DNA from 2 places in the Burkholderia sp. Bp9031 genome. Region 1 is predicted to be linked to the other one. Evidence: riboswitches for the same ligand, from Rfam matches in the RefSeq annotation. Region 1 holds a riboswitch; the other holds the start of a gene.

The links. Region 1 has a riboswitch for cobalamin ahead of DIE15_RS23075 (iron ABC transporter permease). Riboswitches for the same ligand answer to the same signal wherever they lie in the genome.
Region 2: another riboswitch for cobalamin. It lies ahead of cobA (uroporphyrinogen-III C-methyltransferase); the one in region 1 lies ahead of DIE15_RS23075 (iron ABC transporter permease).

The regions. Positions count from the first base shown of each region.
Region 1 covers NZ_QTPW01000019.1:61,489-66,305, forward strand. The annotation lists gene cobT (nicotinate-nucleotide--dimethylbenzimidazole phosphoribosyltransferase) at 1-198, opposite strand, end outside; gene DIE15_RS23070 (ABC transporter ATP-binding protein) at 251-1,063, opposite strand; gene DIE15_RS23075 (iron ABC transporter permease) at 1,060-2,058, opposite strand; cobalamin riboswitch at 2,490-2,743, opposite strand; gene DIE15_RS23085 (hypothetical protein) at 2,920-3,270, shown strand; gene DIE15_RS23090 (cell division protein ZapA) at 3,267-3,581, shown strand; RNA gene ssrS (6S RNA) at 3,662-3,843, shown strand; gene DIE15_RS23100 (EVE domain-containing protein) at 3,914-4,375, shown strand; gene DIE15_RS23105 (SIMPL domain-containing protein) at 4,581-4,817, shown strand, end outside.
Region 2 covers NZ_QTPW01000005.1:174,110-178,926, reverse strand. The annotation lists gene DIE15_RS09145 (cobyrinate a,c-diamide synthase) at 1-982, opposite strand, end outside; gene cobO (cob(I)yrinic acid a,c-diamide adenosyltransferase) at 986-1,588, opposite strand; gene DIE15_RS09135 (cobalamin biosynthesis protein) at 1,623-2,000, opposite strand; gene cobA (uroporphyrinogen-III C-methyltransferase) at 1,997-2,806, opposite strand; cobalamin riboswitch at 2,916-3,153, opposite strand; cobalamin riboswitch at 3,282-3,546, shown strand; gene cobW (cobalamin biosynthesis protein CobW) at 3,874-4,817, shown strand, end outside.

The DNA.
Region 1 (4,817 bases):
GGCGAACACGATCGTGACGGGGCGCTGCAGCTGCGGCCGCTCGGTATGCTGGATCAGGCCGATCTGCAGCGCGATCGCCTCGAGCTGGCCAAGACTGCCCGGCGGCTTGGTCTTGTGATCGATCACATGCTGCAGGCGCTTGCGCAGCGTGTCGTCGAGCGGCGCGATCGCGGGCGGGAAGTCGGTCGGTTTCGTCATCGGAAGGTTGCCTCGTTGGCGCGGCCGCTGCCGCGCATCGAAAGAAGGGAGTTCATCGCCGCTCGGGCCACGCAGGCAGCAGCGCGTCGCGGCCGTTCTCGCGAATCAGCACGAGCGGATAGCCGAACGCGTCGCTCGCGCGCGCCGGCGTCAGCACGTCGTGCACGGGGCCCGCCCACGCATGGCCGCGGCCGTCGAGCAACAGCGCGTGCGTCGCGAAACGCCGCGCGAGATTCAGGTCGTGGCACGAGAACAGCACCGTGCGCGGGCCCGCGTCGAGCCACGCGCCCAGCGCGGTCAGGCCATCGATCTGGTGATGCAGGTCGAGATGGGCGAGCGGTTCGTCGAGCAGCATCAGCGGCGCGTCCTGGCACAGGGTCGCGGCCAGCGCGACGCGCTGCCGCTCGCCGCCCGACAGCGACAGCACGTCGCGCGACGCGAGCTCGGCGAGCCCGAACGTCGCGAGCGCGGCGCGCGCGGCCGCACGGTCCTCGTCACGCTCCCAGCCCCAGCCGCCAAAATACGGAAAGCGGTTGAGCAGCACCGTGTCGAATACCGTCGCGCTGAACGCGTCGTGCAGTTGTTGCGGCATCAGCGCGCGGCGCCGCGCGAGCGCTTCGGGCGACCACGCGGCGAGCGGCCGGCCGTCGATCTCGACGTGGCCGCCGGCCGGCTGCTGCAGGCCCGCGAGCGTCGCGAGCAGCGTCGTCTTGCCTGCGCCGTTCGGCCCCGCGACGCACCAGATCTCGCCGGGCCGGAACCCTTGCGTGAAGCCGTCGAGCAGCGTCCGTGCGCCGGCCTTCAGCGTCAGGTCGACCGCCGCGCAGGCCATGTCGCCGCCGGTGTGCGATACGGTGTGCGTCATCGCATCGGTCTCCTCAGCAACATCCACAGGAACACCGGCACGCCGATCAACGCAGTCATCACGCCGACCGGCAATTGCGCGGGTGCGATCGCGGTGCGCGCGAGCAGGTCCGCCGCCATCACGCCGCCGCCGCCCGCGAGCATCGCGGCGGGCAGCAGCATGCGCTGGTCGTTGCCGAATGCGAGCCGCAGCGCGTGCGGCACGACGAGGCCGACGAAGCCGATCGTGCCGGCCGTCGTCACCGCGGCCGCGGCGGCCAGCGACGCGACGAGGTAGATCCGCATGCGCAGTCTCGCGACCGGCACGCCAAGCGCATGTGCAGTCGCGTCGCCGCGCAGCAGCACGTTGAGTTGCGGCGCGGCCGGCAGCGCGACGCAGGCGGCCACCAGCAGCGCACCCCATGCGAACCAGGGCGCCGTCACGCCGTTCAGGTCGCCCGTCAGCCAGAAGATGATGCCGCGCAGCCGCGCATCGGGCGCGAGCGACAGCAGCAGCGTGACGAGCGCGCCCCACCCGGCCGCGATCACGACACCGGTGAGCAGCAGCCGCGGCGACGCATCGCGCGAATCGCCGCGCCACAGCTCGCGGCGAGCCAGCCCGAGCACGAGCGCGACCGACGCGAGCGAGCCGGCGAACGCGGACGCATCGACGAGCCACCACGCGGCGCCCGCGATCATCGCGACGAGCGCGAAGCCCGCCGCGCCGCCCGACACGCCGAGCACGTACGGCTCCGCGAGCGGATTGCGCAGCAGCACCTGCAGCAGCGCACCGGCGAGCGCGAGCAGCGCGCCGCAGGCGAAACCCGCGAGCGCGCGCGGCAGCCGCAGCGTGCGCACGATGTCGGCGAACAGCGCGTCGCCGCCGTGCGGCACGAGCGACGCGAGCGCCTGCCACGGCGACATCGGCACGCTGCCGATCGACAGCGACGCGACGAACAGCAGCGCGACCACGGCCGCAAGCACGGCCCAGATCGCGGCGGCACGCGCGGCGCTCATGCGGCGTACGGCATCGCGCATGACGCGCGACAGGTCGGCTGACCACTATTGCCGACCGAGCGCGGCACGGGCGTCGCGCTTCGGCGCGTTGTAGGCATACGCAAGCTCGTTATCCTTGTCGAACGGGTTGTTGCGCCGCACGCCGGCCATACCGGCATGCAACGGCCGCGATCCGCCGGGCCGCACCTTCGCGCGACCGGCGTTCTGCGCAATATAGTGGAAGGTGCCGCATCGGGTCGATCGGCGTGGTGACGACGAGCGTCGGCGCCGATCCCGGACGAATCGGCGTCCGCCGCGGCCTGCGCGACGGCGGCAAGCGGTACGCCGCGGCGTGCGCCGAATGCCGTGCGGACGATTGGGGTCAGCATCGAAGACAAGTCCCGTGAAGCACTGCGCGCCCCGCTTCCCCGCAGGCCGCGCGTCATGAAGCCGTGCTGGCTCCTCGCCTCGGCCGGTATCCGGGCTGGCGGCGTACCGGCTCGCCTTCCCGCGCGTGTCACGCGCAGTGGCCCGCGCCCGCGTGCGACCTGCACGCGAAACGCGCCCGAGCCGGCCTGCGTCACGCGACGCGGCCGCTTACCGTTGCGGGGGCAGCGCAGGTTGGCGATCTCCGGGCGGAGCGCGCGGCCTGCTTCCCGTTTAACCGCGCGACGCACGCGCGAGCACCGAGGCGGCGCCAGTTTAGGAGCCGGCCGCGCGAGCGTCAAGAAAGCGGCCGAACGCGTGCCTGGCGCGCGCCGCGAACACGCCGGAGCCGTGTATTCGCGGCAAGAAGCCGGGGTGTTACGACTGGAAACGTTACAGATGTCGGAATGCGCGTTATTCCGCGCTAAAATGCTGGGTCTTTAGAGGACGCAGCAGATGCTCAACGAACTCGAAACTTTATCTCAAAATATTGGCCGTCTGATCTCGCTGAACAAGCGCTATCACTCGGAACGGCTCGCGCTCGAGGAGCAGGTCGCGCAAATGCGCGCGGAAGCGGACGCGGTCCGCGCGGAACTTGCGCAACTGCGCGACGAACGCAATGCGCTCGCGGCCGAGCGCGACACGCTGTCGGCAAAGATCGACGACGCCCAGGTCAAACTGAACGCGATTCTCGAAAAGCTGCCGCGCACGAAGAATGCGGAGCAAACCGACAACCAGCTCGACCTGCTGGATGCGCAGGCGCGCACGGATAGCGACGACGCGGCCAGCCACGGAGAACATGCATGAGCACCAAGCAGATCGAAGTCTCGATTCTCGGTCAGCCCTATCGGCTCGCCTGTTCGGCCGAGACCGAAGCGGCGCTGCTCGAGGCCGTCGCGCGCGTCGACGCCGAAATGTCGAAGATCCGCGCGAACAGCTCGGTGCGCGGCACCGATCGCATCGCGGTAATGGCGGCATTGTCGCTCGCATCCGAATTGCTGCGGCTGCAAACGAGCGTGCGGCACGGTGAAGCATTTCCGGCGGAAGAAATCCGTCGTACAATGCATCAGATGAACGAACAGCTCGGCGCGGTGCTCGCACAGCACGAGACGCAGTAACGTTTGATCGATGCGTCGATTCCCCTTGATCTCGGCGATCAACGGTGGTCAAATTGGCGCAACGAAACACAGTTCAGTCAGCTTCCCTGCCTGGTTCGCCAAGGTCATATATTCCTTGAACCAATGCCATGTGCACGGTTGCGGAAATTTGTAGCACGGGCGCGCGCGTCACTCTGTCTGATGTACCCGATGTGCTGCTAACTGCGACCAATTCTGAACCCCAGGTTCAGGATGCCGGCCTAGCGGCCAAGGCGGGGGCCTATCCAACGGCATCGGGCGAGTCCCGATGCCGTTTCCTTTTGTAGCAGCCTCTTTCTGCGTCGATCACGACCATGCAATACTGGCTGATGAAGTCCGAACCGGACGAAGCAAGCATCGACGACCTCGCGCACGCGCCGCAGCATTCGCTGCCCTGGACCGGCGTGCGCAACTATCAGGCGCGCAATTTCATGCGCGACACGATGAAGATCGGCGACGGTGTGCTGTTCTATCACTCGAGTTGCCCCGAGCCAGGCATCGCGGGCCTCGCCGAAGTCTCGTCGACACCCTACCCCGATCCCACCCAGTTCGATCCAAAAAGCCCGTATTACGATCCGAAGTCGACGCAGGAAGCACCACGCTGGCTGCTCGTCGACGTGCGCTTCGTGAAAAAATCGCCGCTCGTGCCGCTCGCCGCGCTGCGCGAACACGACGAACTCGCCGACATGCGCGTGCTCGCGCGCGGCAACCGACTGTCGATCACGCCCGTCACGCGCGCCGAATGGCGCTTCATCACCGAAAAGCTGATGAAGTAGGCGCACGCAGTAAGGCGCGTGCAGCTCGCGCACGCCAAAGGTCAAATCCGGTCAACACGCGCCACAATCACGGAACTCGCGGAGCGTTCGCGCGGCCTAAGCAACCGCTGTCGTCCGATCGGGCGACGGCCGTTTTTTGTCGCGCGGTACGCCCGCGTCGCGCACGCGTGATCCGCGTGCGCGCCCTCGCACAAGGAATCCAACAATGACCAAGAAATCCGCACTCGCGCTGTCGCTCGCCCTCGCCGTCGCCATGCCCGTCGCGCTGACGCTCGCGTCGCCGGCCGCGCACGCGCAAACCGCGAACCCGCACTTTCCGGAGCCGGCGGGCGTGCTGTCGCTGTCGTCGCAGGCCAGCGCCGACGTGCCGCAGGACATCATCCACATCACGCTGTTCTACGAACAGCAGGCGAAGGACCCGGGCAGCCTGACGTCCGCGCTG
Region 2 (4,817 bases), on a different contig from region 1:
ACAAATACACCATCCCCCCGCATTCCGCGACGATCGGCCGGCCGGCCGCCGCGTGTGCGCGAATCGTCCGCGCGGTCACGGCATTCGCCGCGAGCGTCGTCGCATGCAGTTCCGGATAACCGCCCGGCAGGAACAGCGCGTCGCAATCGTCGGGCACGGGCTCGTCGGCAAGCGGCGAAAAGAACCGCAGCTGCGCGCCGAGCGCATCGAGCAGCGCGAGATTGGCCGGATAGATGAACGAGAACGCCGTATCGCGCGCGATCGCGATCCGCTTGCCGGCCAGCGCACGCGGCAGCGGAGCGCCGACGTCAGGTTCCGCGAACGAGACGGCGGGCGGCAATTCGGCGAGCGCCGTCTGCGCGAGCACGTCGGCCGCACGATCGAGCCGCGCATCGAGATCGTCGATGTCGGCCGGCTGGTGCAGGCCGAGATGCCGTTCCGGCAGCGCGATGCCCGCATCGGCCGGGACGTGCCCGAGCCAGCGCAAGTCGTCCGGCAGCGCCTGCCGCAACAGTTCCGCGTGACGCGGCGAGCCGACGCGGTTCGCGAGCACGCCGTGAAACGGCACCTCCGGCCGGAACCGCGCGAGCCCGAACGCGATCGCCGCGAACGTCTGCGCCATCGCCTTCGCCGAAATCACCGCGACGACCGGCACGCCGAATGCCGCCGCGAGATCGGCGCTGCTTGGCGTGCCGTCGAACAACCCCATCACGCCTTCGATCAGGATCAGGTCCGCTTCGCGCGCGGCATCGGCGAGCAGCGCCCGGCAGCCGGCTTCACCGACCATCCCGAGGTCGAGCGCGTGCACCGGCGCGCCGCTCGCGCGTTCGAGCAGCATCGGATCGAGAAAGTCCGGCCCGGTCTTGAACACGCGTACGCGCCGGCCGAGCCGGCGGTGCAGCCGCGCGAGGCCGGCCGTAACCGACGTCTTGCCCTGGCCGGACGCGGGCGCGCTGACGAACAGCGCGGGGCAGGCCGGCATCGGTCAGAACTCCACGCCGCGCTGCGCCTTCACGCCTTGCTCCTTGTACGGATGCTTGACGAGCCGCATTTCGGTGACGAGATCGGCCGCATCGATCAGCGCATCGGGCGCATGCCGCCCGGTGACGACGACGTGCACCGAATCCGGTCGCGCGACGAGCGTCGCGAGCACTTCGTCGAGCGGCAGGTATTCGTACTTCAGCACGGTGTTCAGCTCGTCGAGGATCACCATCCGGTACTCGCCGCTTTCGATCATCCGGCGCGCCTCGTCCCAGCCCTTGCGCGCGGTCGCGATGTCCGCGTCGCGGTTCTGCGTATTCCACGTATAGCCGTCCCCCATCGTCACGAAGTCGCATTGCGCGACCGCACCGAGGAAGTCGCGCTCGGACGTATGCAGCGCGCCCTTGATGAACTGCACGACGCCGAGCCGCATGCCGTGGCCGAGCACGCGCACGGCCATGCCGAACGCAGCCGTGCTCTTGCCCTTGCCGTTGCCGGTGTTGACGATCAGCAGGCCCTTTTCCTGGGTGGCGGCAGCCTGCTTCTTTTCATGGCCGGCGCGGCGGCGTTCAGTCATCCGCTGATGGGATTCGGCATCGGTCTTCATCGGGAATCGTCCTGTCGAAAGCGAAACAAAGGGTTCAGAGCGGGCCGGCGAGCGCAACCGTCACGCCGTCCCGGATGGATTTGGGGCCGAGCAGCCGGCCATTGGGCGCCGCGAGCCGCGCGCACGGCTCGGCCACGCCCGCGACGCCGAAGCGCGCGAGCGCGGCGGCCGACGGGCCGCTCAATAGCGGTTCGGAGCAATGCGCGAGTTGCGCCGCGTCGAACGCGACGAGCGGCCAGCCGCGCCGTGCGCACAGCGTGCGCAGCGGCCGCGCACGCGCCTTGTCGGCGAGCGTCGCGACGACGGCCGGCTCGACGTCCGGGTAACGCGCCAGCGCCGCGCGGATCGCGGCATCGAGTTGGGCGGCCGTCACGCCCGCGCGGAAACCGACGCCGAGCGCGACGCGCATCATGCGCGGCCGCCGAGCGCCGCGCGCACCGCCGGATCGTCGGCGAGCGCCGCGACACGGCCGATCACGACGATCGCGGGCGAACCGATGCCGGTCAGGCCCACGCGTTCGACGATCGTGTCGAGCGTCGCGAGCACGTGCCGCTGCCCGTCACGCGTCGCGTTTTCGATCGCCGCGCACGGCATGTCGCCGGCCAGGCCGCCGTCACGCAGCGCGGTCACGATCGCGTCGAGCCGGCGAATGCCCATGTAGATCACGATCGTCATCCGCGTCGCGGCCAGCGCGCGCCAGTCGGGTTCGTCGGCACCCGCACCGTGGCCCGTGACGAAGATCACGCCCTGCGCGTCGCCGCGATGCGTGACCGGAATGCCGAGCGCGGCCGGCGCGGCGATGCCGGCCGTGATGCCGTTGACGACCTCGACCGGAAAACCGGCCGCGCCGAGCGCGAGCAGTTCCTCGCCGCCGCGGCCGAACACGAACGGATCGCCGCCCTTGAGGCGCGCGACGCTGCGGCCCGCGCGCAGGTGCGCGAGCATCGCGGCGACGATCGTCTCCTGCGGCGTCGATGCATGGCCGCCGCGCTTGCCGACGTGCTCGATGCGTGCGTCGGCGCGCGCGTGGCGCAATACGTCGGGGTTCACGAGATCGTCGACGAGCAGCACGTCGGCCGCGGCGATCGCGCGCACGGCCTTGAGCGTCAGCAGATCGGCGTCGCCGGGGCCGGCGCCGACGAGCCATGCGCGGCTCATCGGACGCGGCACGGCGCGCACCGTGTCGTAGCGGTGGAAAGGGGACAGCGAGCGGCACATCGGCGGCCGGCGGACAGGCAGTGCATGACGGATCGAGCGAAGCCCGCGCGAGCGCGGGCGGAAAGCGCACCCCATCCGTTCCCCGCGGATCGGGCGTTCGGCGAGCCTCGGGCTCGCCCCTTGCGTCGGCCGGTATCCGGGCTGGCCGCTTGCCAGGCCGCAGCCTTCCCACCCGCTGAAGGGCAGTGGCATCGCGGGCGGCCTGGGCGCGTGCGGGGGGGAACCGCGGCGCGCGGGCGGCGTACCGTTGCGGGGACAGCACAGGCCGGGCGGACTTCCGCCTCCTGTTTCCCGTTTAACTGCGTGCGCGGAATGCGCATGCGAGCACCGAACGCGGCGCATACGATAGCACAGCGCCCGGCCCGCGCGAACCCGCCGCGCGGGTGCCGGGATGCGGCCGCGGGCGCGGTGCCGCGGTCATGCCGAAGCCTCCCGCGGCGGCCCGTTGCGCCTTGACGCTCCGCGCACCGCCGCCTACACTCGCACGCGTTTCGGTGCTCGCACGCGCCTCTCCGGCGTGCGCAGTTAAACGGGAAACAGGGAGCCTGCCTGCGCCGCAGTCGAGCCAACCTGTGCTGCCCCCGCAACGGTAAGCGAACGCGTCGCGCGCAAGCGCCACGCAGCGCCGCTTCGCCGCATGCCCGCCGCATGCGGACGACCGCCACTGGATGCCGCGCATCCGGGAAGGCGAAGCGGCGTGTTCGTCAGCCCGGATACCGGCCGAAACGTTGGGGTTCAGCGCCGCGGGGAGGCGGCGCATCGTCCACGGCCGCAGCACGCCCGACGCCCGCGCGTTTCCCGCTTTCCCCGCCGATCCGCCCGCCGCACGCGCGCCGGGCCGGCGCGACGAACGGCAGGCGGCGCGGGCAGGGCCGACGGCGGCCGTGTTGGCATTCACGATGTCGACCGTTCGCAAGGAAGCGTCATGTCCGATTCGTCGTTCCGTCCGTTCTGCAGCCGTCCGTGCGGACTGCACCGCGCCATCCCCGCGATTCGCCAAATGACATGCCGCGCCGCCATCGACGCGACGATCCCGGCCTGATTCCATTTTCGCCACAGGACCTACCATGACCCTACGCAAGCTTCCCGTCACGATCGTCACGGGCTTTCTCGGCAGCGGCAAGACCACGCTGATGCGCCACATCCTGCAGCACGCCGAAGGCCGCCGCATCGCGGTGATCGTCAACGAATTCGGCGAGCTCGGCATCGACGGCGAAATCCTCAAGGGCTGCGGGATCGGCTGCGAGGATGCGGAGGGCGCGCAGGGCGAAGCGTCGGGCCAGCTGTACGAGCTCGCGAACGGCTGCCTGTGCTGCACCGTGCAGGAGGAGTTCTATCCGGTGATGGAAGCGCTCGTCGAGCGCCGCGCCGACATCGATCACGTGCTGATCGAGACGTCGGGCCTCGCGCTGCCGAAGCCGCTCGTGCAGGCCTTCAACTGGCCGACGATCCGCAACAGCTTCACGGTCGACGCGGTCGTGACCGTCGTCGACGGGCCGGCCGCCGCGAGCGGCCAGTTCGCCGAGAACCCGCAGGCCGTCGACGCGCAGCGCCGCGCCGATCCGAACCTCGATCACGAATCGCCGCTGCACGAATTGTTCGCCGATCAGCTGTCGTCCGCCGATCTCGTGATCGTGAACAAGGCCGACCTCGTCGCCGACGCGCAGTTCGCCGAAGTCGAAGCCGCGATCCGCGAGGAAATCCCGCCGCAGGTGAAGATCGTGCGCGCGACGCGCGGCGAACTGGATCTCGCGATGCTGCTCGGGCTCGAGTCGGCATCGGAGGAAACGATCCATCTGCGGCACGACCATCACGGCTCGGCCGACGACGGCGATCACGACCACCATCACGACGATTTCGATTCGGTCGTCGTGTCGGGCGATGCCGGTTCGCGCGAAGCGACGATCGCCGCGCTGCAGCGTGTCGTCGAGGCACATACGATCTATCGCGCGAAAGGCTTCGCGGCGCTGCCCGATGCGCCGATGCGGCTCGTGATCCAGGGCGTCGGCCG